DNA from 2 places in the Brevibacillus sp. FSL L8-0520 genome. Region 2 is predicted to be linked to the other one. Evidence: riboswitches for the same ligand, from Rfam matches in the RefSeq annotation. Region 2 holds a riboswitch; the other holds the start of a gene.

Region 1 (16,047 bases), 1.2 Mb from region 2:
TTTCTTTGAGTACATACTCTTTAAAGCTGTATTTTTTCTTTGTTACTGCTACTCCCTGTTCATCGGTTACAAGCGTTTCAAGCAGCATTTTGCCTGTCTTGTCATACAGTTCGAATGTGGCTCCTGCCAATAATTCACCTGATGCGGCATCCGTTTTCACGATTTTGATGAATGCTTTCCCAGCAGGGAACGCCCCTCCGCCAGCTCCTGACAAGCTGACTTTGATTCCACCTTGTCCACTGCCATCGTCAGCCAGGGACGTTCTTCCGGCAAAAGCGGCGCTGTTCTTGATGTATTCTCCATTTTCCGCGATGATGAACGACTTGTATTCCAAAATATAGGCGCTCTCAATCGGCTTTTTGAAGATCAATTCAAAGCTATGCTCCCCATCCGCTGGCGTAAGAACTTTCAGTTCGTAGTCCGCGGGATCGGCTGGTTCGCCTTTGCTCACTACCCCGTTGGCATCCACCACCGTCTGATAGAGCTGGAAGGATTCCGGAAGGAGCACTTGATTGTCAGACAGCTTGTCCGTTACTTTCGCACCGGCATCGATCCAGGACTGATTTCGATTCAGGTAAATGGTCCAGAACGCATTTTCTGCATCTGCCCCTGTTCCCTGCTTGCCTTGTTTAAGGATATACTCCCCACCATGCTTTGGCTTCACCGAAGCGGATTGGGCAAACAACGCCGGCCCGCCGCCATCGCTCATGGTTGCATCGTTCATGTATTCTGCCAAGACCTCATGGCCTTTCAGGCTCGTCTGGTACGTGATGCGATATGCAGAGTCGATGGGATCTTTAAACGTCAGTGCAAAGCCTTCGTGACCTTCACTGTTCTTCAGCCCGCCTTCAAACGAATACGCACTGCTAGGCAGCTCTTCTTTAACCTCTACCTGGTCGGCTCCACCCTGGAGGTTCAAACGATTCACCTTCAGGGATTCCTTGACAAATGTTTGCTCTCCCTGATAGAAATCCTTGATCACCGCCTGGTTAATCTCTTGCAGATTGTAGTTTACATCGATGATCCAGGTGATGGTTTTCGTTTTAGGGTTATACGTCCCCGTTTTATTCCCGTTGTTCTTGGTGTAACGGTCCGAGGAAACCGTTGCCGAATCTTCCCTCTCGTATGACACTCCGTTTTCAAGCCATGTCAGCTTTCCATGGTTGGTAATGTCATGGGCATTGAAGTAGTTCGGGTCAAACTTTGTCTTGTACTCGATGTCCACTTTCGTGCTGATCGGATGATTGAACTTGATCGTAAACCCTTCGCGATAATTGTTGATGGGCTCGATCGTGTAATCTGTCCCCTCTGTCAATCCGGAAATTTTCAGGCTATCTTTGTCAAGCTCAATCCCTTGGCCCTTGTAGTGGTCGGTGATGACAACTTCGTCCATTTGATAGTTGTCATAGTTCAGATACATCTTCCAGAGAATGGTCTTGGTGCTGTAGTTGATGTCCTCGTTTTTGGCGTCCTTCCAAAAGATGACCTGGTACATCCCTTTCGTTGCCTGTTTAGTCGTGCCATCGTACATCTCTGCCTTGTTCGTCACATTGACACTCTTGCGAACACGGTCCTTCGCTTTTGTGTCGTAAATGATTTCATAGGCAGACTGAACGCCGTTCGGAAAGTCCAGTTTAAAGCCGTTTGGAACCGTATCGTCTATGATGTATTCATTAGAAGCCACTTGGTTTCCCCGGGTCGCCTTACCGTTTTCGTCGATGGTAACCTCGTAGACTTTCAGTGTGTCCTTGAGGAATTCCTGAGTCTGCTCAGTTTCAAAGGTATCGACAATCCAGGCACTTCCCGGTGCGATCACTTGCTCATTGTAATTGTACTCAATGGACCAAGTGAGGGTTTGTGTAGAAGACTTGTAATCAAGAGACTTTTTCGCGAGCGGTTCGCTGAATGCCACACTGACGGATGCTGAATCGTCCTTTGCGTACGAACCGCCCGTAACCGACACATTGTTGGTGTATGTCGTATTTTTGGCCTCAAGGATATTTGTTTTGTACTTGACGCGATACGCTTTATCGATATCTCCAAAGACCAGCTGGAACTGATTGCCGGAGACTGTTGGCTGTATCGTCACAGCACTTCCCTGCCTTACGCTTCCGTCCAGCATGACCTCCAGCTCATATACCTCGACAGAAGAAGAAACGAGTTCAAGTCCGGCAGGTATGCTATCCTGGAAGGTCGCGCCTGTAATCTTTTGCTCGCCCTTGTTAAAATCGACAACCCAGTCGATCTCGCTTGGGTTCATTTTCTTGGCTGTTCCTTGCTTGTCCATTTCTTCCCGGATATTGGCTTTGAAATGAACGTTGATCGTTTCTCCGAACGGAAATTCGATCTGCTGCTTCGTTCCCCCGGAAAATTTGCTTTCGTCAAAGGTTCGCCAAACCTCAAACGTACCGACGAATTCGTCATTCTCCACATCTTCGCTAAAAGTGAAGGTAACGGTGCCTTCCGGTGTTACTTCAAATGTCCCTACGTCCCCCGTGAGAGGTCCATCCAAAAGTCGGTCTACCTTAAATTTGTCCGGCAGATCGAAGGTAAAAGTGTCGCCACCCTTATAGGTGTGCCCCTCCGGAAGATGCCAGTCGAAGATGATCTTTACCATTGATCCCTGATCAGGACGAATCTCGGTAATGTTATTACCTTCCTCATCCTTCATCGCCACTTTTGTTATGATGTTCTCTGGTGATTTTTCGGGCTCTACAGGTGGTGCTGGGGGTAGTGGCGGTGGTGGCGGTGGCGGGTCTGGCACCGGATTCGTTCCGGTTCCTGGATTTTCCGTGCCTGGCTGCGGATTCTCCGTGCCTGGCTGCGGATTCTCCGTACCTGGCTGCGGATTCTCCGTGCCCGGCTGCGGATTCTCCGTGCCCGGCTCTGGATTCTCCGCACCCGGCTCTGGATTCTCCGCACCCGGCTCCGGATTCTCCCCACCCGGCACTGGATTCTCCCCACCCGGCTCTGGATTCTCCCCACCCGGCTCTGGATTCTCCCCACCCGGCTCTGGATTCTCCCCACCCGGCTCTGGATTCTCCCCACCCGGCTCTGGATTCTCCGCACCTGGCTCTGGATTCTCCGCGCCTGGTTCTTGATCCGTTCCCGGCTCGGACACCTCGCCACTTGTTGGGGCACCTTCTTCACTGGTGATTCCTGCGTTCATCGGTACTTCATTGGCACTGACAAACGCGGATGGCAAGAAGAGATTCACCAGCAAAGCGAATACTAAGTAAACAGATAAAAGCTTCTTTCGATGCCACATCTTAACTACGTTCACCTCGCATGTTTAAATTGGCAAGGTCGTACGACTCTAGCAGCGATTACCCATATGAAGTTTTGATAATGCTGCCAGTCCCCTTTTCGCCGGGGAAGAAGAATATGACACCTTGCACAATCCTGAGAGCATGTTTTTTTCGTTGCTTCCTCCTCTCCATTGTTCTTTATTTGTAAGTGTCTAAAGCTGTTCTTTCTTGGTGGCGACTTACATCAAAATTTGTATGGTTTTGGCTGTTAAGCCACAAAACACACTATAAAAGATCACTCTGAATTTATTCTGAATAGGAGAAAACGAAAAGCCGCCCGCCTCTTTTATGAGAGGGAGCGGCTTCTGAGCAGTTCCTGCATCGTGTCCTAATACTGCTTTTCTATGACATATTCACTTTTATTCTTGATCATGGCCGGCTTTTTCGTTCCCTTTACCATAATCGAATCATATGTTGTATCGACCGTAATCCATTCGTTCGTCTCTTTCAAGTAAATCTCATTCCAGGCATGGTATTGCGGGATGTCGTTTTTCCGTCCCATCACCAGCTTGGCAGGAATCCCCTGGCTGCGCAGCATGGCGGCAAACACCGATGCGTAATCGTAACAGATGCCTTGCCCTGCAGTCAATGTCGCATCTACCGAAGGGATGTATTCACTCGTAACTTGATTGGCTTTTGCGTAATCGTACTGGACGTTTTGGATCACATAATTGTAGATAGCTTGTACCTTTTCCTTGTCGGTCTTCAAGCCCTTGGTCAGCTCTCTGGCTTTTGCGGTCGCATTCGTCTTGTCGTTCCAGTAGATCATCTGGATCGGTTGCAGGAAAACGGCCTGCGGGCTTGATGCCGTCAGGTTCACTTCCTTGCTTTCTATCGAACGGTATTTATTGTTCGCAACGTGTTGCAGGAGTGTAATCGTATATTTGCCATCTCCTAGCTGTAGTGGGAAACGGTTGTTGTCTTTTACGCTATAATAGAAGTTCTGGTTGTCTTTCGTGATTTTTACTTTTTCATTGACTGGCTGTGCCGAATGATGGTGTTGAACTTTGACGATTCCATTATTGAGCTCGCTTACATCAATAAAGGAAGGAGCGGAGCTCGCCCACGCAGTCGCTGGAGCCGCCAGCAAACACATGCCTACCACTGTCATCGAAAGTCGTCGAAAAAACACAAAAAAACTCCCCTTTCGGTAGCTGGCTGCCATCTTGCATACACAAGGAAGGCCCTATAGCTTTGCGTCTCTAATTTTCATTAGATTTGCCATTATCGTTTGAAAGTTTTAAAATCAAATATACTAAAAAAATAATAGCATAACTTTACTAGAAAAGGGAGCCTCATCCTATCTTTTCTTGAAAAATATCAATCACTCTGTCATTTTTCCCCTAATAATCAGTCGGTGTGTCGGATTGTGCATCGGATGGCAGGTGATGAGCGTAATCTCCTTATCTTTTCCGTTCCCTTCCAAAACCCACACCTCTTCGGGCTTTACATACAATTTTTCTGTAACGGTATAGGAAAATTTGCTCTTGCCTTTGTCAACCTCGATCTTGTCTCCTGCAGCCATCTCATCCAATCGATTGAAATTTCGACCGTATGTAAAGTTTCTGTGTCCAGCGATGGCATAATTGCCGACTTCCCCGGCCCTCCCGGTGTTTTCGATGCTCGCAACCGTCGTTTTCATATTGTTATCTGATGCACCGTGCAAAATGGGCAGCATTAGACCAATCTTTTCAATCGTCAAAATACCTTCCATATTCTTATAGCTGCCAAAGTCCGGTGCCGGCTTTTTCCCGTTCTCCTTCTCGGTCGCAGCATCGGCACTTTCTATCGCTGTCTCGCTATCTTCTGTTGAGGAAGGAATTGCCGGTGCAGGATTTGATCCAGCGGCCTCTTCCCCATTGGAAATATTCTGCAAACTGTTTTGCCATTCCTCGACAAGCTTTTGCTGCCGGTAGTCCTGATACTCTTCAGCCAGTGTTGGATAGCTCAGCACAACGATTCCGGCCACGATCAGAAGCATTGATAACAGTCTCATTTTCATGGTTTGCCCGTCCCTGTCCGTTTTAGGTTTGATCCCCTTTTTTCCATTGTTCATACCACTCCGTCAGTTCCTTGCTGGGAGCAACATCGAATTCCTCTCTCAGCTTGGTCGAGATCAGCTTGAACTGCTTGCTCACCTCGCCTTGGTGGTTCAACATGGCGTATATCTTCATTAAATAGAAGTAGCCCTCTTCCATTACTGGAAACTTTTCACGTATCTTTTGATAAATCAAAATCGCCTCGGTATATTGTTCAACCGATACGTAATATTCAGCAATTTGCTTGACATGGTTCAACCAGAGCAACCGCAAGCGCTCCTGCTCGTACTCTGCCCACAAATACGGATGCTCCTCCAGAAAATCGCCTGTGTACTTGGCCATGATAGACAAGTGCTGTTCCAATGTCTCTTCTGTAACTTTGGGAGCATCTCGCACCAAGGCTTCCCATTCCTCAACATCCAGCTTCACATCTCCCCACACCAGTCGATACCCTTCATCCTTGTATTTAATCTCCAAATCGAAGCCAATGCTCTTAATCATTTTCCGAATCTGATAAATGGCCGTATGCAGTTGTGTCCTCGACCGGACTGAATCGTAATCAGGCCAGAGCAAATCTATCAAAACCTGCTTGCTCACTGTCTTATCCCGATAGTGTACCAGATACGCAAACAGCTCCTGCCCCTTCAGTGTTTTCCAGGGAAGATATTGTTCGTTGCCTTGTTGATCGAGATAATGCAAGCTTTGCAAGCAGCAGAGTGTCATATGTTTTTGGCTGCTGTAGCTGACCGAGGTCTTCCCGGCGGATTCTGCCACCCGTTGCAGGGTCACAGCCAATCTGCCCTGATGGACAGGCTTCAACAAATAGTCGAGTGCGTTCATTTCAAAGGCTTTCACGGCATACTCTTGAAAGGCGGTAACGAAAACAATGTGAAGTTGCGGCTGAATGTTCAACAAGTGCTCAGCCAATTCAAATCCATCCATATCGATCATCTGAATATCCAGGAACGCTACATCCAGTTTTTCTTGCTTCGCGGCCTCCAATGCGGCATGCGGATCTTGAAAAGACCCCATCAAGTGAATGGGAGTGTTCGCGTTCTGTTCCTTCAGGAGCTTTTCCATTCTTCTCAATGCAAGCCTCTCATCGTCTACGATAATCGCTTTCAAGCATATCTCTCCTATTTTGCTTCAGCTGTAACTATTTTTGGGACAACAGCCGCTAACAACTCTCCCATATTATTGTAGCAATAGGTCAATGAGATGTCCAAGCTGTATAAACCATTTTGGCGGTTGCTGGCAAAGGGGGATAAATGCTGCCGATCAAAACCAAGACACAAAAAAGCTACCGACCATGCAACAAGTCAGTAGCTTTTCCCGTCATTCGTCCCATTCAACGTAAATGCCTGAGATATCGCCGATATGTAAATCATGAATGATAACCCTGATAACCGGCTTCCCTTCGCTGGTCAACACATAGCCTCCCCAATCTTTGCCGCCATCCGCCTTGTACCCGGCGATATCGATTCCAAATATGCTTGCAATCAGCGGCTTAGTCACTGAGATCGCTTCTTCTTTCGAGTTTATTTTATATCGGTCCGTTACGTGGTCAACCTTGTATATTCGGGAGGATTTCGCACCGATCCGGACAGTATACCGCTCGTTTTCATTCTTGAGTGTCCACACTTCTTCTACTTTACCCGAACGTTTATTGGCATGCGAAAATGAGAAGCTCTGCTTGCCCGTTAGGAGCATGAGCGCTTTTTGGGCCTGATACACATACTTTTTATCCACATCATCCAGCTTGTAATCCAGGGAGTAATCGGTCACTCTGTTTGTATTCACATCGACGCTGACGTATTGTTGATTTTCTAAATAAAATGACAGGTCTGTTCCTTCATCGCTTTTAAAGAAACGGGCTTGTTGAAAAACGACTTGTTGATTGGCCTCTTTGAATGCCTTTTGGGCGGTATCGACATATTTTTGATAACTCGTCGGCAACTCATTGACCGCACACTCTACCAAGATGGTACGAACTTTTGTCGTATTCGGGTAAAATGTCACAATGGCCTCTCGATCCGCTTTCCGGATAATATCGTAATCTCCATCTTTCTCAAACTCATCAAAGAGAATTTCCTTGTTGATTCCTGCCGATTTAATTGCCTTTTGGGCAGCCTCAACATAGGCCGGGTCGATAGAAGCATGACTCGCCGATGTTTCTACCGGAGTAGAGAATGGTTTCATCCAGATAACGAAAAACACCGCTGCGCATGCGACAAGCCCGTTCGCCACCCATACGTATTTTGCTCGCTTTTGCTGCTTGCTGATCTTTCTTCGCTCTTCGCGAATGTTCTCCAACATCACTTGTTTTCGCTCCCAAGAAAGTTTTTGATCAGGAAAACTCCTTAAATCCTCCCAGATTCTCTGTTCATCTCGTGACGGCATTTTTCATCGCCTCCATAACAGAAACTTGCCTGCTGCTCTGAACAGCTTTCATCGCCCGATGCATAGTGAGATTCACTTTGGCTTCGCTCCATCCCAATATCTCCGCAGTCTCCTTGCTGGACAATCCCTTGATCCCGCGCAATATCAACACATCTCTGTAAGAGGGTTTCAACTGATTGATGATGTCATAGAGCATGCGCTTGTTCTCGCTCAACTCTAAAGACTCTTCGGGTGTCTTGTCCCGGGAAATAAGATGCTGCAGGAATGTTTCCGGCAGCAAGCTGATCAGTTTTTTTCTGCGCCTCTCATCAATGGCCGCATTTCTGGCAATGGCAAACAGCCATGTTTTCGGGTTTGCAATCTCTGTTTGCTGAGGTGATTTCAGGGCGCGAATAAAGGTCTCTTGTACAAGATCGTCTATATCCGTGCGTCCGGTATAGTAAACGAGAAAGCGATAAATATCGCTGCTGTATGCCAGAAACCATTGCTCGATACGTGCGCCGACATTATCATCCAACTGGGTTCCACCTCCTTGTCACTGTATAGACGGAGGGCCTTCCGACTATCTTTCACTTTTATCGTAAATTTTTTTGGCTTTTCCTATTGCTGAGTTTTTCTTAGCTTCTTTTCAACAGCTTCCTGTTTATATGGCAATAGCAATGACACTGACAGACGATAAAGCTATTGCAACAAAAAAGACACCTGCCCGAATCATAAGCCCCCCAATCGCAAGACCTGTGTTCAACAATTGGAGACCTGTTCATTCGAGTGGTATCTTCTGGATTTTGGTATACGATAAGATCGATGTGAACCGCGTCTATAGATATTTTATCCGTAGAATGCACTGCTGGGTGTACGGGACCGTACGCTTGCCTTCAATTCGGCCAACCCGACTTTTTGGACCTCGTACCGAATGTCCGCTCCTTCCTCTCGCTCTACCGCTGCCGAAACCATATACCCTTCCAAAGGTGCACATGTATAATAGGAAAACGGCTGCTCGTCGACTCTGCCCCGGGCAAGCGGCACGGAAAAAGACAGAGGCGGCAGCGAGAAGCCTTTCCCAAGCGCCTTCATCACTGCTTCCTTTCTCGTCCAAACCTGATAAAATGCCTCTCGCTTCATGGAAGGTGTCTCTTGCTGCTCGACGCAGGCTATTTCCTCTGGCACGAAAACAGTCCGCATTACTTCAAAACAGCAATCCTTTTTGACCGCTTCGACGTCGATCCCCGTCTTCTCGATCTCGGAAAAGGCGCATACCAGCATTCTACCTGAATGGGACAAATTAAAAAACAACGGTCGCTTGATGCTACCCGCCACGTGGCGGCTGTCCAGGAACAACTTCCCGTATTCATTTTTGATAAACCTGACTTCTTCCGGGAGGACTCCCCTTTTTTGTCCGATCATGCTCTTGAGCAGCATCCGTCCAAGCAAAAACTCTACTTTTTTGAAATCGACGAGATATCTCTCATACACCGTTCTTTCTTCTTGGTCCAGTACTTCCAAACAGCTCTTCAGATGTGCAGGCTGCATTTCTTCATCGACATGAAGCCAATAGATTTCAACCCTCTTTTCCATTGGTTCCCGACTTCCTTCACGATAGTTTGCATGTAGAAGCGTTCTTTATCTGAAACGGCTTTGCCTCCTTAACCCGGCAATTATCCGCATCCATGAAAAAAAGGGGGAGGCCCCCCTTCTTTCTGCGATCATTTTGACAATTGTGCGCCCTTTTGCTTTTCAATAAAGGCCACAATGCTGTTAATCGTTTTAAACGTGTCTGTATTGACAGCACCAATGTCCAGATCATATTCCTTTTTGATCAGATTGATGAACATCAGAACATCCATGGAATCAAGGCCATAGGGCGAGTCGGGACCAAACAATGGCTGATCATCCTTCACTTCTTCCAAAGAAACGTTCAATTTATATGTTTCCAAAAATTTTTCTCTTACCGTTTGTTTAATCATAACCCATTCTCCTTTACTCGTTTTTTGTATATTGCAAACATAGTGAACCCCATAAAAATCCGGCGCCAATGGCGGATATCACCAGATAATCCCCTGGTTTAATGGCTTTTTCCTCCAAAGATTTATGCAGAGCGGAAAAAATGGAAGCAGCCCCCGTATTTCCATAGTCCTGAATGGTTACGGTCGTTTTCTCCATCGGCACGTCCAATGCCGCCATCGTTTTCTTGATGATATTCAGGTTGGCTTGATGCAGAATAAAGTGATCAATATCCGATACTTGCAATCCGGCCTTATGCACGGCATTTTTAATCGAGAGGGGCAAGTTTCGGGTGGCCGTCTTCCAGACCTCTCTGCCGTTCATCCTGATAAAATGGCTGGTTTTGAGGTCTGCTCCCTCTGGCATCCGTGCAGTACCTCCGCCGTGCAGGGTGACTGCCAGATTTAAATAAGAGTCTAGATCCCATGCCAGCAGTCCGCTGCCTTCACCTGTTTTTTGAAGGAGGATCGCTCCGGCAGCGTCCCCAAAAAACGTCTTGGTAATCCGGTCCGTCGGATCGATGTATCGCGACAGGACTTCTGCCCCGATAACCAGCACATTGTTGATGAACTGATTCTGCAAAAGATGGGAAGCAAAAAGGATGGAGTAAATGCCTCCTGCACAAGCCCCCTGCGTTAAATCAAAGGGAATCGCGTTTTTTGCACCTATTTTTTCCTTGACGATCAGCGCGGTAGAAGGAATCTGTTGATCCGGAGTCGTGGTACACAGGACAATCGCATCGATATCCTCACTAGTAATGCCTGCATCACTTATCGCATCTAAGCTGGCATGGACGCACATATCAGATGTGGCCATATCGCTTTGCAAGTACCTGCGCTCGCGAATCCCGGTTTTATCCTGAATCCATTCGTCAGTCGTGTCCAAGGTTCGCGTGAGCATTTCGTTTGTCACAATGTCTTCTGGTACGTAAAAGCCTGATCCTTGAATGCTAAAGGAAGTGGCCAGCCCACTTTGGTTGACAGTGGATGGCTTCGTTAACGTTCCCGTCTTCATTCACACCAGCTCCTTTGCGGGAAAATCCCCATGTAGTCTTTTTATGGGATCGGGTACGTCATCAAGCGACACAATCGCTTCGATCACGACGATTTGATTTTTCTCATACGCTTCCAGAGCTTGCACAACAACATGTGTGATCTCTTCGCTTTTTTGCAGCGGTATCACTGTCAAATGTGGATGAAGAGTGTCGATCATCTGCAAGGTCTGGTTTAAAAATCGGGGGTTCCCCTGTCTTCCCGTATTGATATGCTGGAATTCAAGCCACCCGTACCCGCCGTTTTTCAACACGACATAGATGAGTGGAATCTGGTACGTTAACGCTGTTGGCAGATCGCTTCGGAACAGGTTGAATGCGCCATCTCCTACGAATGCAACGACAGTCTGCCGCGGCTTGGCCTTGGCTACCCCGATGGCGGCAGATGCCCCAAAGCCCAGGCTTGTCTGTTCACTCGGGACAAAAGCATTTTGCTCTTTGCCAAGCCCGAGATACGGAAAGAAATAAGACCACATGTCCTGCAACCCGTTTTCATGCACATAGATGCTGTTGGAAGGAAGGCGGGCTTGCAGTTCATCGAGAATATCCGCGATTCTCAACCGGGAGGAATCTCGCTGCCTTTCCGCCTTTTCCAAAAACATGTCTCGCTTGCAGCCCTCTATCTCCGCTTGCCATTGGCGATTAGCCGGCTGCTCCCGAACTTGCGCGAGGAGCTCATTTGCGACTGCTTCCACATCACCAACCATGTACATGCTGCTGTAGTCCAGATGAAAATGCTCTTCGTTTAGATTCACTTGAATGCTGTCTATGGCCTGGAGCTTCTCCTCCCAGCCAAACAGAGCCGTTTCCTCCAGCTTGCTGCCCATGGCAATCACCAGATCCGCCTCGTGCAATAGCGTTTTGACACGCCGGTGCAGATACAGCCCCGCCAGCCCGCAAAAGAGCGGATGTTCTTCATCAAAACTGCCTCTGCCTGAAGCAGTGACAAGAACCAGAGCTCCCAATCGTTCGGCGAGTGCTTCCAGGACGCCGCGGGTTTTGATCCGTTTGCATCCTCCGCCCAGCAATAACACCGGCTTTTTGGCAAGCATGATCTTTTCGCAAGCCCGCTTGATGCCAGATGGTTCTGGCAACGGCCTTAAGACAGAAAGAGGAAAAAAGTTCAGCTTTGCCTCATCAAGCAGCTGGCTGCCAATATCTTCGGGAATCTCGACGTATACCGGACCGGGTGTTCCTTGTTCAGCCATAAATATCGCTTTTCGCAAGACCCATCCGATCGCGTCTTTGTTCTCCAAGCGATGACTCCATTTCACCAGTGGGGAAACGAATGCCATTTGGTCTGCTTCTTGAAATGCTTTTTGGTTTCCGTAGGAGCGCGTTGGAGTGCCTGATGAAATGATCAACAGCGGGCAGCTTTGGGAGTTTGCCTCCAACAAGCCTGTGATCGCGTTGGAAACGGCAGGTCCTTTTCCCACGATGCAAACGCCCGTTTTTTGCGAGGCTAATGCGTAGCCTGTCGCCATAAACACGGCGTTGCGCTGATCCTTGGCAACCAAAAATTCAATCCCGCAATCCTCGATGGCATTCATCATGTAAAGCTCGTCATTGGGAAGCCCAAACACCAATTCCACTCCATACGCTCGCAGTCCCTGCGCTATTGCGTCGTATACACTGATTTGGTTCATTGGTCACCTCGTTGCCAATATTCATGCAAGATTTGCGAAATCAAAATGGGTTTAATGATCAATTCCCCCTGGTAGTACACAAAGTTGGCCATGGGACCGTAGCCTCCGAAGGGAGCGTTGCCATTTTCAATATCAAACAGTGTTTCATTGACGGAAACGGTATGTTTTTTCCGAAGAAGCTCAATGATCGGGCTGTCTGATCGGCCGTAGAAGGTAGCCCCCAATGCTCTTTCCACAAAATACTCCTGGGTTACGATCCGTTTTACATCCTCTTCCTCGCTATAGATGACTACATTAAATACCGGCGAAAAAAACTCGAGGATTTTCAATTTCTCTGCAATTGTGCTTACGAGAACTGTCGGCTGAATGATCCTATCCCGGTAATCGATCCTCCCCCCGTACACAATATTTTCGCTGTATTGGGTCAGATGCTGACCTACCATTTCCAGCGTTCCGGTATAGTGTATGGGACCGTATGCCGCGTCCTTGTCCACATTGCTGCCGTATTTGAGCGCGTCCAGCTTCTCTGTCAATAAAGACAGAAACGAATCCTTTATGGTTTCCGGAACATAAATGACATCCGGTCCCATGCAGTCTTGTCCTGTGTTGTACAAACGGGCTTGGATGAGATCGTGAACCGCTTTTTCCAATTCAGCCGTTTCGGATATGATAAAAGGATTGATTCCCTGACCAAAAAAGATAAACATTTGCGTTTTGGCCAATTGGAATTTGATGCTTTCCGCATTTTGATACGTACCGGTAAACACGACGACATCTGCATGCAAGACGGACGCTTTCATATATTCTCTGTGGGAGAGTTCCAATAGTTTCAATGGCAACTGGTGTATGTTTTGCAGCAAATGATGAAGTTTCCTTACTTGGGGAAGCACCGAAGCAGAACTCCGAAATTCAATACTCTCGGTATACAGCGAGGGAATCAGCAAATACAAAACGTAAGAATACAGAATAACATTTGAAGGCATAAATACGGACATTCGATTGATGAGGGGAGGCCGATTGTTGTGCACCTCGTTGAAGGCATTTTTCAAAGCCCCCAATGATGCTTGAATCTCCAGTTCCGCCGTCTGGTACGTCGAGATTTCCGTCAGGATCTCTCTGATCATTTCCGGATTGGACTCGATGAAATGAATGCAGCGGATGATCGCTTCTCTGCGCTGGCCAAGCGGGATAGACAGCTCCAGGTCTACTGTTGTACCATGCACTTCCCTTCCTCCTCTCTAGCGTTCTTCCATTGAATTGCCTGATTTTGCAATGCCACAAAATCAACCTTTCCGTTTGGACGATAGGGAAAAGCGGGCAAAAACATGATTTTGTCCGGTTTTAAAATAGATCCGAGTGCCTCATTGATCGCATTCTCGATCTGCTGCGTAAATGGTTGCCGGGTTTCAACGAAAAGGATCATGTATGCGCCCTTTTTCTCATCCTGAAGAGATACAACTCTCGCCCGCAGCTTCAGTTCATTCTCCAGCCTGGTCTCGATATGCGCCGGGTAGATGACATAGCCTTTGCGGACAATTTCATTTCCCTTTCTCCCCAAAACATGCAGATTTCCGCGTTCATCCAGGTATCCCAAATCGTTGGTTTTGAACCAACCATCGGCCAACACTTCTTCCGTCTTTTCAGACAAATGAAGATACTCTTTCATGACGCCTGGACTATTGACATAGATTTCGCCTGTTTCCCCTGATGGAAGCTCATTTCCCCTGTTGTCCACCACCTTGATCTTCACGCTGGGCAGCGGTTTTCCGCAGCCATCCCGATAATCTCCCGTGTTTAGAGCGACATTGCCGACTTCGGACAAACCATATCCGTCCAGCAACGGCTGTTTTATCAAGTCGTAAAAGCTTACAGCCAATTCCTCGGATAGCGGCGCCCCGCCCACACACCACATGCGAACCGCGGAATCCCTTACTTTTGCACACAGCTTTTCCCGCTTTTTGCACATTTGGGTCAGCATATAATAGGTCGAAGGAATGCCGTCTACAACGGTAACTCCTCTTTCCGTTACTGCTTTCAGAACGGTGCGGATGTTTTTGTAATTGCATAAAATCAAGTCGCATCCCGCAAACCACCAGATGAAAACGATCGACAATCCGTAAAAATGCGTAAACGGGATAAGGGGCAGCAGCACGTCCTCGCTTTTGTATTTCATGACTTCCATGCTTTCCTCCAGGTTGGAAAGAAAAGAATGGCCGGACTTTACAATCCCCTTTGGCTTGCCGGTCGAACCGGACGTATAAAGGATGAGGGCATCTTCTCTTGTTGACCAAGTCGAAAATGACAGTTCGCTGGCTGGATTCCCTCCCCCGTCTCTCACGATTTCCGAAAGCAGAAACGTCCTGATCGGATCCGATAGCAGCAAAGGACGGTCGGAAATGCATATTCGACTCTCTGAATCCAGGGCAATTTCATTGATTTCCCGCGCATCTGCCATACAATCAACCAAAGCAATGGAGCAGCCTATTTCAACCAGGGCGAAAAAGGCGACTAAAAATTCATAGGAGTTCTCGGCTGTGACGATTACCCTGTCCTCATCAGTGATATGACTGCCTCTCAATTGGGCGACACAGCTTTGTACATCCCCCAAAAACCTTTCCTTTGAGCAGCTTGTCTCATCCAACTTTATAATATGAGCCATGGATTGCACCTCATGAAATTCCCACCTGATGCATGACGGTGTCAGGCGATATTCCAATCGTTTCAAATTCGTATTTCAACAACTGTGTAAACAAATTCCGTGGACCAACCACATACGCGGTCTCGATATGCTCTTGCTTCATGGATTTGCTGACGAGATCCCACCTGACGGGATGGTCGTAGCCATCCAGAAGCATTTGCTTCAGCTCTTCGGATTGTTTGTAAATATGTCCGTCAACATCGGAAATAATAGGGACTTGCAGCGGCTTGAAGACAACCTGGCTATAGAATTTGTCCCGCAGCTGGTGCTTGAGCTCCGTCAGCAATCGGCTGTGAATGGGCTGTTTCATCGTATGTAACGAAAAGCACTTGCTTCTTTGATTGATGACTTCCTTTAGAGATTGGACAACGCTTTTCTCGCCACATAAGCAAACGACTTTTTCCAGATGCCCGACCAACTCCAGCTCCATTCCCTTTGCTTGGAAGTCGTTTATTAACTCCTCCGTCTCCTCAAGGGACAAATTGAAAATAAAATGAGTGTGGTACTCCGCATCCATTTGCTGGAAGTAGGTTTTTGAATGTTTTGCGCTTTCGTGTGTCAGCCACAAACATTCCCCAAAGGTCAAGCCGCCTGACTGAACGGCAACGGACATGCCGCCAAAACTTGCTCCAATCGAATAATCCGGGTGCAAACCGTATCGTTCGTAAAAATAATCGAGCAAAGCAATCGAGTTCGCCAAAAAGGCGGATTCAATCACTTCGTGCTGGTCTTCTGTCGCCTCTCGAAACGCCTCGGCCAAGGAGTACCCGATGATGTCGCTTGCTTCTTGGAAACGCTTTTTCGCAAACGGGTTTGTTTCAATAAAATCCTTCACTTCTTCATAGCTTGAAGGAGCTAGACCGGGCAATACCAATCCAATCATGTACGGGCCTCCTTACTTCTG
Region 2 (16,047 bases):
GGTTTCTCATCCGGAACCCTTTCGCGTCCAGCGCATTGGCGATCAACTGCACGCGCTTGAGCGAGCTGAAAATGAGCGGAACCAGAACGAAGCCATACTTTCGCATCCTCTCCGGAATGCTTCCTTCACTGAGCTGCAGGCCCCGCACCATCTGGGCTTCCCGGATCGTGACAAGGTCATGCTTGACGAGAGGGATAAAACGAAAAATCAGCGAGAGCAAATAACTGACGGAAAATGGAACACCGATCCCCTTCAGTCCCATCGCCATTTCCCGGGGACTGGTTGAAAACAGGTAATACATCGACAGCAGAGCCACGTTTGCCAGCCTTAGTCCCATGCCTAATGCCCACAGGACACCTACGTCCGTCACTTGGATCGGATAATTGACCAAAGGGATCCTGCTGCTCCAATACGGATGGCCGATGCTGGTAAACGGCAGCCACGTGATCGCCGCAAACACGGCCCCGATTCCCCCGATCAACAGGTAGCCCTTCAACATCGATCGGCTCCACCCCAGCTTGGCGATCAACAAGGCATTGATCAACAAAACGACTGCGAGAAATCGCGGGTCTTGAAACAGAAACGGCAACGTCCCCAGCAAGATAAACGACAGCAGTACAAAACTAGGATGAGCGTGTTTCATGCAGCATTCTCTCCTCTGTCACCCGCACCTTAGCCTGCTCCAGTGTGAGCGGTACAGGCTCGCTCCAGCCTGCGGCAACGCCGAAACGATAAACTGCAGGGGCCTCCACCTGGGCTTTCATCAGCACTTCCTGTCGGGCAAAAACCTCTTGTGGCGTCCCGTCGCACAGCAGCCTCCCCTGATGCATGACCAGCACGCGCAAGGCGTATTCTGCCACCAGCTTCATGTCATGGGTCACGACGATGATCGTATGGCCGGCCTGGTGCAGCTTTCGCAACAGCGCCATGATATCCCGCACGCCGCGGTAGTCCAGCCCTGTCGTCGGCTCATCCAGCACGATCGCCTCCGGCTTCATCGCCAAAATAGAGGCCACCGCAATCTTTTGCCGGGTCCCTTTGCTCGAAAAATACGGCTCGGCTGAGCGCATCTGCTCAAGTCCCACAGCAGCCAGAGCTTCTGTGACGCGCTGTTCTATCTCAGTCTGCGGCAGCCCCAGGTTTTTCGGCCCGAAAGCGACTTCTTCGAAAATGGTTGATTGAAAAATCTGATGATCAGGATTTTGGTAGCAGTACGTCACGGTGCGAGACAGCTCAGCAACCGATTGTTCACGCGTATCTCTTCCTTTTACTGTGACTGTCCCGCTCGTCGGTTTGTACAGACCGTTGCAATGCTTGGCCAGCGTCGTTTTCCCGGAGCCATTTCCGCCGATAATGGCGATGAGTTCGCCTCGATCCACGTTCAGGGAAACATCCTTGAGCACCTGCTTGTCAGCTTCATAGCCAAATGAGACGTTCTCAAAACGGATCAAGCTGCTCATGTCTCATCCCTCCTGCCGCTTATGCGAGCTTCGCGGTACCACTCGGCCAACTCATCCACATGGAGCGGCACCCCGTCTTTGTTCGCGGTGATGACGCCTGTCCGGCACATCTGCAAATACAACTGTATGACATCGGGGACGAGAATTCCGTGCTTCTCAAGCTCCTCCACCTTGCCAAAAAACGGACGTACGGGCAAATCGAGTTCAATCCGCCCGTCCGCCAAGAGCAAAATGCGATCGCAAAATTGAGCCAATTCCTCTGTCGCGTGGGAAGAGACGACTATCGTGATTTCCTGCTCCCGCTTTAGCTGTGAAAGCAGTTGAAACACTTCCCTAGCTCCTTTTGGGTCCAGCTCGGAGGTAGGCTCATCCAAAAGCAAGATTCGGGGTTGATGGGCCAATGCCGAAGCGATGGCCACCCGTTGCTTCTCTCCTCCGGATAATTCAAAGGGAGAGCGGAGAGCAAAGCCTTCCAGACCGACCAGCTTGAGGACTTCACCAATCCGCTGCTCGATTTCCTCATCCGCTTGCCCGCTGTTTTCCAAACTAAAGGCGATCTCTTCCTCTACCGTAAGGCCGATAAACTGTGTCTCCGGGTCTTGAAAGACGATGCCCAACTCCCCGCTGACCCGGCGTTCGCCGGAAAACTGCCCGGAATAATTGCGCGGTACCAGCCCGGCCAAAGCCAAAAGAAGCGTTGTTTTGCCCGCGGCAGAGGGGCCGACGATTCCCACCACTTCGCCCGGATAGAGGGAAAGATTGATGTCGGATAGCGCATGCTTGGCGCTATCCTCGTACTGCCAACGAACGTTTTCCAAACGGAGCAGCGGCTGACCGGTCACGGACGAAGCCCGCCTTCTTCAATGGAAAGCAGTCCATTGCCGTGTGCTCGTCCCCGGTACAAGCCTGCCCGCTTCACAAACGGATACAGCAGCTTTAGCAGAACTGGCCCCAGTATTGCCGTCGATACTGCCTGATTCAAAAAGACGGTCGGAATAAACAAGGTTGCGATGGCCATCGGCGTAAAGCCAAGCGCCACATTGATCAAAATCGAGCAGGCCACCACTGCAGAGGCAATCAATACAACAAATATGTAATATTGCAAGATGCTGCGCCCTGTTTTCAAGGCCGGATGACTGACAGCCAAATAACCGATCAATCCTCCTAAAAAGTTGCCGATGAAGCCGACGATGACTGCATGCGGCGGTGTGCCTCCCGTCAGCAGATCGCTGGCCACGTTTCCAAATGCTAGACCCAGGCAGCCGGGAATGCCAAACAAAATGCCGAAAACAGGCTGCAGCGCATTCGCCGGTCGAAGCGGTACGGATGGAGCTAATTTGATGTTAGCGAGCATAATCAAGGCGACCGCGTACAAGGCCGCCGTGACGACGATCAGGACAAAGTCGACAGTCGTCCACTTTCGCCGAAAGAGAGACGTTCCCATCTCTAGTAACCTCCTTTATCTATGAAAACGGTTTACATGATCATGATGCTAGTTTACCCCTCCGCGCTGACTCTCGCAATTGCTTGAACAGGTTTATAGATGGACTTGGGTACAGCAAATCTTCTTTAATCTGCTAGGGCCATTTTGATAAGAACGTCAGATGGATACCGGGGGTAGCGATAGTAGTTTTTTAGAATGAGCGTTGTTCGGGCTTTGGGGGGAGGAGATGAAACAGGAGAAAAACGCTCCAGGTTCGGTGGGACACTTGCCGGGGGTAATCCTGGCCGGCTTCGTTCCAAAAGTGGAACCGCGTCCAAAAGCAGCCCGTTCGCAGAAGCCTCTCAGAGGTTGGACGCTAAAAGCGTGTTCCACTTTTGGAACGAAGCCTGGGTATGTGTCCCAAAGACCTTCGCGTTTTTCTCCTGTTTCATCTCTACAGCTTTTGTTTTCTCCCCGAGATACCCGAAAGAACCCGCGACGACAGAGAAGCATATTTCCAGGCGGAGCGACTAGCGGAGTCCAGCCCAGCGGAACAACGAAATCGCGGGAATCAGGAGCGTAACTCTGATTGGGCTTCGGAACGGCTGCTGCTTTTACGCTCCCCCGCGAATCGTTGTGGAGCGGACAGTCTCGGCTCCCTTGCGGACGCAGACCGGAGCGCATCCTGGAAATATGCTTCTCTCACTGCAGCCACGTTCCTAATCCTATGTAGCCAATAAAAAAAGCTGTTGAACGCCTCAATGAGACTTCAACAGCTTTCTGCTTTGCATTCTCTGTTATCCCTGCTGCTTCGGCAGTTCAAACGAGCTCTTCAAGGAAACAATCCGGTTGAACACCAGCTTGTCTTCTGTCGTATATTTCGGGTCGACATTAAAGTATCCGTGACGGAAGAATTGGTATTTGTCGTGGGGCTTGGTCTCTTTCATGTTAGGCTCCACGTATCCGTTCACGATCTCCAAAGAGTTTGGATTGATATTGTCAAGGAACGTGGTTCCTTCCTCCTGATCATCCAAAATCAGCGGTTCATACAGGCGGAACTCCGCAGGGAGCGCATGCTTGGCGTCTACCCAGTGGATCGTTCCTTTTACTTTGCGACCGGTAAAGCCGCTGCCGCTCTTCGTTTCAGGGTCATACGTACAGTGGATTTCGACGACATTGCCTTGCTCATCCTTGATCACGTCCGTGCACTTGATGAAGTACGCGTGCTTGAGCCGTACTTCATTTCCCGGGAACAGGCGGAAATACTTGCTCGGCGGGTTCTCCATGAAGTCGTCCTGCTCAATGTAGATTTCGCGGGAGAATGGAATTTGTCTGGTTCCCATTTCCGGATTTTCCGGGTTGATCTCCGCATCCAGCAGCTCGACCTGGTCTTCCGGATAATTGGTGATGACCACTTTCAGCGGGCGCAGTACAGCCATCGTCCGCGGCGCTTTCAGCTTCAGGTCCTCGCGGATGAAGTGCTCCAGCATTTTTTCATCCACGGTGCTGTTGCTTCTGGCCACACCGATTTCCCGGGCAAATGTACGGATGGACTCAGGAGTAAAGCCGCGGCGGCGAAGTCCCGAAATGGTAGGCATGCGCGGATCATCCCATCCGTCTACTACCTGTTCGTCGACCAACTGTTTCAGCTTCCGTTTGCTCATTACCGTATTGGTCAGGTTCAACCGGGCAAATTCGTATTGTCTCGGCACGTTTTCCATTTCACATTCGCGGACAACCCAGTCGTACAGCGGGCGATGATCCTCGAACTCAAGCGAACAGAGAGAGTGGGTTACGCCCTCGATAGCGTCCTCCAGCGGGTGTGCATAATCATACATCGGGTAGATGCACCATTTGTCTCCCGTGTTGTGGTGGGTAGCATGCGAAATCCGGTACAAAATCGGGTCACGCAGGTTGATATTGGGGGAGCTCATGTCGATTTTGGCGCGCAACACCTTTTCGCCGTCCTTAAACTCGCCGTTGCGCATCCGCTGGAACAAATCCAGGTTTTCTTCCACCGACCGGTCGCGGTAAGGGCTGTTTGTACCCGGCTCCGTCAAGGTCCCTCTGGTTTGGCGGATTTCTTCCGGGGACAGATCACATACGTAAGCCAGTCCTTTTTTTATCAACAGAACGGCGCGATTGTACATTTCCTCAAAATAATCCGATGCAAAGAACAGTCCGTCCCACTCAAAGCCAAGCCATTGTACGTCTTCCTTGATCGCTTCTACGTACTCCGTGTCTTCTTTCACCGGGTTGGTGTCGTCAAAACGAAGATTGGCTCTGCCATTGAATTCCTTTGCCAGTTCAAAATTAAGGCAAATCGCTTTGGCATGTCCGATGTGCAAATACCCGTTTGGCTCCGGAGGAAAGCGGGTAACGATTTCCCCGACTCGGCCCTCTCGCAGGTCTTCCAGGACAATGTTGCGGATAAAGTTGGATGATGATGCCGATTTATTTTCCACAGAAATTCAACCTTTCCCTTCACCTTTACATTCCATAATACTGATTCCCCGGCGATAGTTCAACAAATTCGCCCGGCTTCTGATGTTGGGCCGATGCATCATCGTTATCAGTCACCCCTTGGCCAACCGGCTTGTAGCAAGAATCACCTTCTCTGGACCAGGCGCTTTTACAAACCGCCCTTCAGAGGGTTTTTACTATCATAAGCAGGAGAGCCCCCGTGGGTGTTCACACGATGTATATAAATTGAAGTTGTTTCCAAAAGATTCCCATTTTATCCTACAGGCAGAAACATATTTTATGATTGGGGTGATCTGTTGTGAGTGTGCTTGAAAAAATCAATACACAATCCTCCTTTTTTACATTGGCAGAAATTGTGGAAGGTGTTTTTGCCGCCGTTATCAAAGCAGGCACAGGAGCCATGGGCAATGCCGCCATCGTCGATCTGGGCGATCGGACGGTCGTTTTTGACACCATGTACACGCCCAAGGCAGGGCTTGCACTGCGAGAAGCAGCCGAGCAATTGCTTGGACGCCCTGTATCGTTGGTTATCAATTCCCATTTCCACTTTGACCATGTGGGCGGCAACCAAGTCTTTTCCGATGCCATTATCCTCTCCACAGAAACCACCAAAAATCTCATGCTCGAGCGTTGTACAAGCCTCGTCCAATTCGCAAAGCAGCACCCCGAATACCCTGACAAGGTTCGCCAATCTTTGGAAGCCGAATCAGATCCGGAAAAGCAAAAGGAGCTTCGCACCGACCTCGGAGACATTCTCGCCCTTGACGCTGCACTGCCTACGTTCTCCGCGACCCCTGCCTCCCTGACATTTTCTGATTCTGTCACGCTCCACGGCTCGAAGCGAACTGCCGTACTGACCGCCAAAGGAAACGGACACAGCACATGCGACTCTGTCCTGTACCTGCCCGAAGACCCCGTTCTTCTGGCCGGCGACCTGCTTTTTGTGCAAAATCATCCCAGTATGCAGACAGGAAATCTTTCCCACTGGGTCTCCGTTTTGAAGGCTTGGAAAGACCTGCCCATTTCGGCAGCAGTCGGCGGCCACGGCCCGGTCGGAGACCATCAAACTGTGGATAGCTGTCTTCACTATTTGGAAGCTTTGTGGGACCAAGCCAAGCATCTGGCCGAGAACGGCTCCACACCCGAAGCCATCGAAGCAATCCCCATACCCGAACCATATGCCTCCTGGAGCTATCCCAGCCTCTTTGCTCGCAACCTTCAACAGCTTAGCCAGCAGATCTTAGCCGTTTCGGAGTAAGAAAGAGAAACGGAAGACGGATATGCATCTGTTTGAAAAAAATAAATAAATTTTTCACTAAAGTACTAGTCCAATATTACCGAATATAGGTAATGGATAGATATTTTTTGCATCTATGGAATCAGATTCAATCTTACGAATCTTTTCCCATATGTACATTTTTTCATATGTACTAAGTTTCACAAATTGCGTTCACTATCTTATTTCACATTGATATCGATAATGGCAAACCCGGGGAAATCCGGCGACGCAAAGCTACAGGGGCTACCTCCAGCAAATGGACAAGCCAGCCAGCTGCCGAAGTATTGATGTAGGACCAAAGACCAATGATCCTATGTCATTGGTCTTTTTGTGTTGTTATGCAAAGGAGGTGATGCCAATCGATTTTGACCCGAACCGTTCAACCTTTCATGCTTCGACCGTACACAACAAGGAGGATGGAAAGTGAAAAAGTCAATCTGGAAGAAACTCTCTGTTTTAGCGCTGACCGCGACGATCGGTCTGTCCAGCTTCACAACTGCCGCAGTGGAGGCGGCAAATCGCCCCACAACAATGTCGCCAAACGGCATGGTTACGGCTCCTCACTACCTGGCTACAGCCGCAGCTCTCAAAACACTCGAGGAGGGCGGAAACGCAGTCGATGCCGCGATTGCCGCCGCGTCTACGCTCGCCGTTGTTTACCCGCACTACACGTCGATTGGCGGCGACAACTTCTGGCTGATCTACAATGCAAAGACGAAAGAAGTAAGAGCGCTGAACGGAAGCGGTCGAGCTGGTGAAAAGGCAACGATCGAATATTACAAAAAGAAAGGCTACGAAAAAATTCCTTCCCGCGGGTACGAGTCCGCCAACACGGTCCCTGGTGTCGTTTCCGGTTGGTGGGAAGCGTACAACTACGCACACAAGGAATTGGCTGGAGATAGCAAGCTGAAATGGGACAGACTGTTGGAGCCGGCGATTGGATATGCTGAAAAAGGCTATCCGGTCTCTCCCAACCAAGTGTACTGGACCAAATACGCGATCGATCCGACAGACAACGATCTGAAAAATCTGCAGCGCTTTGAAGGGTTCCGCAAGACCTACCTGAAAGCGAACGGCGAGCCGTACCAGGCCGGCGAAATCCTCAAGCAGGAGGATCTGGCGAAAACGTTGAAAGTGATCGCCAAAAAAGGCGCAGACGGTTTTTACAAAGGCGAGATCGCCGAAAAAATCGTAAAAGACATGCAGGCAAACGGCGGTTTGCTGACTCTGAAAGACTTTGAAAAGCACACGTCCACCTGGGCTGATCCGATCACCGTCGACTATCGCGGATACCAAGCCTACAACGTACCGCCCAACTCTCAAGGCATGGCCTCATTGTCGATTCTGAACATATTGAACAACATTGACCTGAAGAGCATGGGCGAAGGCACGCCGGATTACTACCACGCTATCGTGGAAGCGACGAAGCAAGCGTTTGCCGACCGCGACAAATGGCTGACAGACCCTGAGTTTGTTGACATTCCGGTAGACGAGCTGCTGTCCAAGCAGCACGGCAAAGACCTTGCTGCCCGGATTGACATGAAGCAGGCTGCCAAAACCGTAGAACCGCTCGATCCCAAGGGCGACACTACCTGGCTCGGTGTAGTCGACAAGTACGGCAATGCCGTTTCCATGATCCAGAGCCACTACTTCGATTGGGGCTCGGGCGTCGTCGCGAAGGACACTGGTGTTCTCTTGCAAAACCGTGGAAGCTACTTCTCTCTGGACCCGAATCATATCAACCACCTGGAGCCAGGCAAGCGCACCTTCCACACGATCAACCCGGCTATGCTCTTGAAAGACAACAAGCCTTACCTGCTGTACGGTACACAGGGCGGTGAGGGGCAGCCGCAGACACAAGCCGCTCTCGTCACGCGCATTATCGACTTCGGATTCACGGTTCAAGACGCGATTGAAGCACCGAGATGGCTGCATGGCCGCAACTGGGGCTCCTCCTCCAACAATCTGAAGGTAGAGAGCCGCATTCCGCAGGAAGTCCTCGACGAGCTGGTAAAACGCGGTCATCCGGTTGAGAAGCTGGAAGCCGCTTATACCGATGCGATGGGTCAATCCGGTGCCATTCTGATCGATCCGAAAAGCAACATCAAGTTTGGCGGTGCAGACCCGCGCGGCGAAGGGGCTGCCATGGGCTATTGATTTATAATACGTGCAGACTGCTGGGATTATCTCAGCAGTCTGCATTTCCAGCTTTATACTCTGTCCCTTCCGGATTCCCAGCATGAATTATGAAAGGATGCTGCAACGATGCGTCTGTTCAGCAAGCTTCGGAATAAAATCATTATCTGGTTTTTGCTTGTGGCCGTACTCCCCTTGATCGCCTGCTCTTATCTGGTACTGACCGAAAGCACCAGAATTTTGATCGACAAGCAAAAGGATTCCTTTGTTCATTTGACGGAGTCGACTGCAAACGCCATGGACCAATGGCTGGACAGGAGACTGTCGGAAGTAATGATTCTGGCACGATCCTCGGACATCCAATCCTTTGACAATGAAGCAAAGAACAAGTTCATTCGCAAATTTACGAACGAAATCAAAATCTTTGACGGAAATACATTTATTTCCCCGGACGGGAAGGTAACAGCGGACACGTTTGAAGGCAGCGTAGGGATCAACCTGGCGGAGCGTCCGTTCTTCAAACTCGGCATGGAGGGAAAAACCAGCTACTCTGACATGCTGATCGCAAAAACGACCGGAAATCGGTCGATTGTAGTCGCTTCTCCCGTTGTGAGCAATGCCGGAGAAAAACTCGGCGTACTGACCGGGCTTGTAAACGTGGATTCGTTCACCTCGACCTTTTTGGACAATGTACAACTGGGTGAAGGCGGTTACCCGATTTTGGTCGATAACCAAGGACTGATCCAGGTACACCCCAACCCCGACCTGATCGGCAAAACCATTGAGGAAGCAGCTCTCCCTGAAGGCTTGAGCAGCATTCTCAAAAATAACGCACCCGAATCGGGCTCCTTTACGTATCTGGACGGCGGTACCGAATACGTCGTTACGTACGCTTCTATCCCCAAGACTCATTACAGCCTGTTTTTCCACATCCCGATCGAGTCCATCACCTCTGAGGTAACAGCGCTGACACTGAATGTGATGTTGATTGTAGGTATCGTAGCAGCCATCGTCATTGCAGCCGCCTACTTTGTGTCTCGTCAAATCAGCCGTCCCATCGTTGAGGTTGCCGCCGTGGCCAGCCGAATTTCCGATGGCGATCTGGCGGTAGATCCGCTGGCCATCAGAAGCCGGGATGAAGTAGGGCAGCTCTCCGAGTCAGTCAACCATATGGTAGGCAATCTGAGGTCAATCATCGAACAGGTAAACACAGCAGCCGAAGAGCTCGCTTCCTCTGCAGAGGAGCTGTCGGCCAATGCCGAGGAGACCAGCAAGGCAACGGAACAGATCGCCTCTTCGATTCAGGAGGTGGCATACGGAGCGGAACAGCAGGTACAAAGCGTGGCGGAAAGTGTAGGAGCCATCAATGAAGTCTCAACGGGCATTCAGCAGATAGCCGTTAACGCACAAAATGCAGCTGACTCTGCCGTGACTGCTTCGGAAATTGCTGTCGGCGGCAACAAGGCGATCGACACGGTCATGAGCCAGATGCAGTTGATTCACAGCACAGTAAACGAGATCGCCGGCATCGTCAAACGCCTCGGAGACAGCTCACAGGAAATCGGACAGATCGTCCAGGTGATTACCGACATCGCCCAACAGACAAACCTGTTGTCACTCAATGCTGCAATCGAGGCAGCAAGAGCAGGAGAGCAGGGAAGAGGCTTTGCCGTGGTCGCTGACGAGGTGCGGAAGCTGGCCGAGGAATCGGCGAAATCAGCCCAGCAGATTGAACAACTGATCACAACGATTCAGACCGAATCCCATACCGCCGTGCTTTCCATGGAAAAAGGAACGAAGGAAGTGGCACTCGGTATTGAAGTGGTTAACGAGGCTGGCAGCTCATTCGTTCAGATCAGCGAATCCGTCGCTCAGGTCGCCAGCAAGATTCAGGAAGTGCAGGCCTATTCCCAGCAAATGACGGCAAGCACGGAACAAGCCGTCTATTTGATCGAGCAAATATCCAAGGTGGCAGAAAACTCGGCAGACGGTACACAAAACGTTTCCGCCGCAACCGAAGAACAACTGGCTGCTGTCGAGCAGGTCTCTTCTTCTGCCGAATCACTCGCGAGGGTTGCCGAGAAGCTGCAGGACCAAGTCCGGAAGTTTACCCTGTATCGGTAACGCGGAACATCCGATTGTCCGGCATGCACGCTGTTCGTTTGTCTTTGGCAAATCCCTTGCCCGCAAAAAAAGAGCACGGTATCGATAGACATAAACCGATACCGTGCTGACTTGAATGGTTTCCAAGCTGTCTTTTTGTCCGTTACCACTTGTACTTTTTCGCCATGCCGATGACAGCGCGATCGAGGATCGCAGCCAAGGCTCTCCAGATCATCTGTCGCCGGTAAGGAAGATGCTTTATATACACTGCCGTATACTCCGCAGTACCCTCTGCCCCGCGATCCGCTTTGAACGCCCCGACTCCGGCGCTTTGATGAAGCAAGAGGCCCTTTTGTTCCGCCTCCGACACCAAAAGGCTGGAGAGCATCCGGTACAGCCCCAGTTTTTTGGGAAGAGCGGTATCGTACCCGAACAGGGGAGTGGTCATCATGCCGTTTCGCTGAAAATAACCGAGAATCCCGTCCAATCTGCCTTCCTTTTCCAGACCAATCAAGGTCAGTATCTGCCTGTGCAGCGCCAGTCGGACAAAGGCCGGCGTCAATTGCGGATTCAGTTGGGAGTATTTGTCCAGGTAAAGCGCTTGGTAAAGTGCGGCGATCCTCTCTGCATGCTCCTCCCCAAGCTCCTCGTGCCGAAGGATGCGATAACCGCTTTTCTTCAGCATATCCCGGTCCCGCTTTAACGTATTGCGAACGCGCCAGCCCTTTTCATTAGCCTGTTTGGGGTCAAACAGGTACACATACCGACTCGGCACCATCACATATCCGCTCCGCTCCAGGCCGGTCCATGCCTCCGGACAGACGATTGGACTTACGGATCGAAAAGCCACGGCGTGGTCCGGAAACCTCCTGGTCAGGAAGCTGGTGATTTCCCGGACCTGTTCAGCCGTCAACGGGTGATACAGATTGGTGGACAGAAGCCAATTGTTCACGAACACAATCCGATTCACACGGCTAAGCTTCATCAGGGCACCTGCCCCGGACAACAACGGCCCGCCGAGAGAAGCTATCATGGAAGACGTGACCAGCTTCATTTCCTCGCGGGCATAGCTGATGTAGTGTGTATAGGGCGAGCATACGTATGAGTTGTCGTACTCCTCGTCATTGACAGTTACAGGCAGTACGAGATCATCGATGACAAGCGCCCCCATCCGCGTGCGGACATTAGACATGTACGCCGGGACAGAATCGAGAATCAGCGGCTCCAGATAGGCGCGGGCATACTCTCCGTCCTTCATCCTCTCCCAGGCAAGCTCTGCCAAATCCGTTTTCTCATACAGGCGGACGCGTTCAGCGTTCATCAGGTTGGAACATCCTTTCCACGCGCCGGAGCTTCCTTCCCCGCTCCGGTGGTTGATAAGGAGAAAAAACGATTTCGGGCCCTGCGTACCCCTGCCTCTCTATTTCCCGCTGCAGCTTCCGACGGACGTCCTCTTCCACATCCTCCCGCCGATATCCCGACGAAATGACAAGCGAGACTTCTACGTGCTCGGGACTTTTTTGACGGACGATGTACTCCTCAATTCCCTGTGACGCAGTCATCACTGCCCGGCGGACAAAATCAGGGAAAAAGGGGCGGAGCCCCTCGCCTCTTTCAGCAGAACCATCAGCGCCTTTGGCAGATGGAAAATAGAAAATGTCATCTGCCCGTCCCTCGATCTGTTCGAGAGCCAAAAACACGGAGCCGCAGGGACAAGGGTCCTTCCGTTCCGTCAAGATGTCGTTCAAACGGTATCGGATCATCGGCTGCGTGTACCGGGAAAAGTCGGTAATAATCGGATGGAACCGGTTTTTTTCCTCGTCCAGATACTCCTTTTCCATTACCAGGATGTCCTCGTTTACATGCAGAGTGCCATGCGAGCAGGTCGCCGCCAGGAAGCCTTCCGTACATTGGTAGATCTGGTGGACGGGCCCGCCGAATGCCTCGCGGATCACCTCTTCATCGATCGGGTCCAGCACCTCCGCTACGGAGATAACCTTGCCTGGCCGGATATCAAGGGAGCCTTCCTGCTTGGCGACGGCCAGCAACCGAAGCATGGAGGGAGGCGCTACCAGTATCGTCGGCTGGTATTGCTGCAGATGGGCAATATGCGCTTCCAGCGAAAGAAGCAGGTCGAAAAAGGCGAATTGCAGCCGTTTCCGTTTTACCGATGTATACAAATTGCTGTTGGCCCGCAGAAAAAAGGCGACCCGCTGCTTCTCCCAGAGCGGCCCCGGCAATGCCTTCGCCAGTATGGCACCGGCCCATCTGACCCGCTCATCCGGCCCGACCAGGAAAATACCGCGGCTGCCGCTGGTTCCTGACGATAGCCCAACCGTAACCTCTCCGATTTTCGGGGTAAAATCCCGTGTCTCCTCGGCCTCCTCCGCAATCCGAAGCGCTTCGTCACGCTTGATTCCAGCCGTGTTCAGAAGATCAAAATGCTCCATCATCTCCCGCTTTTCAATCGGAGAGATCGTTTTCCAACCGTGCAAAGGATCGCTCCCGATTCGCTCGCGGTAAAAAGGCGAACGGGGCAAAACGTAGCGGAGCAGCTTCTGGACCTGCTTCTCCTGCCAGCAGGCAAGCTCCTGGCGGGTGTGAAACCGCTTGGCCAGCCGCCTGGTCTTGATGTACTGCCAGAGGGTACCGATCAGCTCCATGCAAATTCCCCCTTGCTCAGCTCATGTACTTCTGGACAATGCGTAGGCAGGATGTACAGCTCCGGCCAGCTCCGGTGAAGCTCATGGAGGCGCCTCAGATTCCGCAAATAGGAAGCAGCGTCCGCCTTGATCAGGTGTGCAACAGGATGTGGTGGCCGATGCTTCCGGTACGCCTCGCTGGACCAGGCCGCATCCGCGCAAAGAAAGATGTCGCGGTCCTGCGTGTCGCGCAGGAAAAGGCCGAACTGTCCTTTGGCGTGTCCGCTCAAATCGATTGCCAGCAGGCTTTTGTCTGCAAACGGATCGTACGCTTCCTCAAACGGATGGTACTCCCCGGACAAGCGTATCTTTGGACCATCGTCAATGAAAATGGCACGCTCCTCAAAGTCTTCCGGCATCAACTCCGGCAAAAATCCCCTTCTGACGGCGGCGATTCCTTTAAGTCCCTTGACCTCCTCATAAGCCGAACGGAAACAGTACAGCCGGGCCCCCGGAAAATCGTGCAAGCCGGCAATATGATCCGCATGGAAATGCGAAATGAAGATGCCAGTGACCTGTTCCGGTCCAATCCCTTTGCTTGCCAGCTGTTCCTTCACACACTGGCTCCGCTCAGTAAAGACCGGAGTCGCTTTGGCGTAAAGAGAATAGGGAAAACGTGCGGCTGCTGTAAAAAAATGAGGGGCGTACCCGGTGTCAAACAACAGCAAGCCGTGGTCCGGATGATGCATGCACCCTGCCACAGCGTGAAACCGGATCGATTGGAATCGCCCTCCGCCAAGCGAGATGGCCTCCAACTGCCGGCAAAAGCCCGTATCAAGCAGGGTCAGTGTTACGTTCATGCTCTTGTCGCCACCAATTCGCAAAGATTTCGATTCCTTCTTGCAAGCCGACCCGCGGCTCGTACCCCAGCTCTTCCCGGGCTCGGGTAATATCCAGCGTCTGACTTTTCGCCAAGACACCCACCGTGTAACGAGTCAGCATCGGCTCTCTGTAGGCGAGCAGCGTGCGGGACAGCAGCTCCAGTACGGACGCAATGCCGTACGCTTGCCTATAGGAGACCTCCTTGCTATTAAGCGGCATGTCCAGCTTGGCAAAGACCGACTTCAGGACATCGATGAGCATGACCGGCTCTCCATTCGTGATGTTGTACACCTTTCCCAGCGTTTTTTCGGAAGAATCCATGCACAAAAGAAGCGCATCCACCACGTTGTCCACATACGTCAGGTCGATGACGGCCCGGCCTCCCTCAATAATGGGCACAAACCGATTTTTGTTGGCCCGGATCAGTCTGGGCAGGATTGCATTGTCCCCGGGTCCAAACAATGCCCTCGGGCGGATCGTAATCGTCGCCAGGCCATTTTCAAAGGCGTTGTCGACTTCCCGCTCGGCGAGGAACTTCGTCTCGGCATACTCATTGGCAAAGCGCTGCGGCAGCGGATCCGATTCCTTAATGCCCAGCCTGTCTTCAAAAGCGAAATACAAGCTCGGAGTCGAAACGTGTATCAATCGCTCTACATTGTGCTGCCGGCAGCCTTCGATCACATGGCGTGTGCCTTCCACATTGGCGGCGTACATATCGCGGTACCTTCCCCACGGTGAAGAAAACGCCGCCGCATGGATCACAATCTGCTTCCCGTAGCAGACGTCCCGAACGGCCTTTTGATCCGTGATGTCGGTGCAGACAAAGCGGATTCCTTCCTTTTGCAATGCCTCGCCCACCCGTTTGTTCCGGCCCAGCACCGTTACCTCTGCGCCCTGCTCATGAAGCCTTCGCGCCAGCTTCTGTCCCAAAAAACCGGTGCCGCCCGTCACCAGTACACGTCTGTTTTTCATTCGTCACCATTCCATTCAATATCGCTTGTGGAGCACTCGATCATGCTCATCCCGGTCTTTCTTTTCATATCTGCCAATATCCACAGTAAACGCAGCTGCTCAAAGGCGGGGAGGGGGTCGCTCCAGCGAAACACAACATCCCGCGACTTCAGGAACTCCCCCAGCCAGCGCCTTCCTTCTCTCCAACTGCGAAGGGAAGGCAGTCCGTAGAAGAGCATAGCCATCGACAACGCTGCCGATGCATTCGCGGAAGGCACAACTACAGGCTGTTTGTCCGCGTGCACCGGGAGAGTCGCTCGTTCCGGCTTTTCCAAAGCCTCGTTATTGTCGTTTCCGTCATGTTCCCCGCCAGCTCCGCGACCACCAAAAAACGCCTCTGCCGCCTCCCTTTTTCCCCTGAAGAGGTGGATACCGCTGGTCAGGCGCGGGTTGCATTCGATTGGGTACAGCTCCCCTGTGCGTGTCTCGATAAAATCAAAGGCGATCTGCCCGGTAAAACGGCGGAGCCCGACCATCTTTTCGACAAACGTTCGCACTCCGGGATGGTCCGCAAAGCTGAAAGAAATAGACGCCCCCTGCCCGGCCGTGAACGTCGTGGCATAATCGGCGTACAAGGCAAGGCGGCCTTCCCTGGCTACCGCATAGCTGCACAGCTGCCTGCCCGCG

Evidence for each region. A riboswitch is a leader RNA that binds a small molecule or an ion and turns the genes downstream of it on or off. The one in region 2 is predicted to bind cyclic di-GMP.
Region 1: it holds a riboswitch for cyclic di-GMP, as region 2 does, so the genes downstream of both, NSQ24_RS04620 (transglutaminase-like domain-containing protein) here and ggt (gamma-glutamyltransferase) in region 2, are expected to answer to the same signal.

The regions. Positions count from the first base shown of each region.
Region 1 is NZ_CP150171.1:866,040-882,086, reverse strand. It holds gene NSQ24_RS04625 (collagen binding domain-containing protein) at 1-3,268, opposite strand, end outside; gene NSQ24_RS04620 (transglutaminase-like domain-containing protein) at 3,637-4,440, opposite strand; cyclic di-GMP riboswitch class I at 4,455-4,541, opposite strand; gene NSQ24_RS04615 (class D sortase) at 4,633-5,289, opposite strand; gene NSQ24_RS04610 (response regulator) at 5,333-6,472, opposite strand; gene NSQ24_RS04605 (hypothetical protein) at 6,683-7,663, opposite strand; gene NSQ24_RS04600 (RNA polymerase sigma factor) at 7,731-8,264, opposite strand; gene NSQ24_RS04595 (4'-phosphopantetheinyl transferase superfamily protein) at 8,576-9,322, opposite strand; gene NSQ24_RS04590 (acyl carrier protein) at 9,451-9,711, opposite strand; gene NSQ24_RS04585 (ketoacyl-ACP synthase III) at 9,725-10,762, opposite strand; gene NSQ24_RS04580 (thiamine pyrophosphate-binding protein) at 10,763-12,445, opposite strand; gene NSQ24_RS04575 (aldehyde dehydrogenase family protein) at 12,442-13,668, opposite strand; gene NSQ24_RS04570 (class I adenylate-forming enzyme family protein) at 13,650-15,104, opposite strand; gene NSQ24_RS04565 (hypothetical protein) at 15,115-16,026, opposite strand; gene NSQ24_RS04560 (ACP S-malonyltransferase) at 16,039-16,047, opposite strand, start outside.
Region 2 is NZ_CP150171.1:5,043,113-5,059,159, forward strand. It holds gene NSQ24_RS24600 (energy-coupling factor transporter transmembrane component T) at 1-643, opposite strand, end outside; gene NSQ24_RS24605 (energy-coupling factor ABC transporter ATP-binding protein) at 624-1,460, opposite strand; gene NSQ24_RS24610 (ABC transporter ATP-binding protein) at 1,457-2,302, opposite strand; gene NSQ24_RS24615 (QueT transporter family protein) at 2,299-2,904, opposite strand; gene NSQ24_RS24620 (glutamine--tRNA ligase/YqeY domain fusion protein) at 3,681-5,348, opposite strand; gene NSQ24_RS24625 (MBL fold metallo-hydrolase) at 5,666-6,625, shown strand; cyclic di-GMP riboswitch class I at 6,840-6,927, shown strand; gene ggt (gamma-glutamyltransferase) at 7,178-8,803, shown strand; gene NSQ24_RS24635 (methyl-accepting chemotaxis protein) at 8,912-10,906, shown strand; gene NSQ24_RS24640 (GNAT family N-acetyltransferase) at 11,049-12,206, opposite strand; gene NSQ24_RS24645 (F390 synthetase-related protein) at 12,196-13,548, opposite strand; gene NSQ24_RS24650 (MBL fold metallo-hydrolase) at 13,539-14,387, opposite strand; gene NSQ24_RS24655 (SDR family NAD(P)-dependent oxidoreductase) at 14,362-15,381, opposite strand; gene NSQ24_RS24660 (carbamoylphosphate synthase large subunit) at 15,378-16,047, opposite strand, start outside.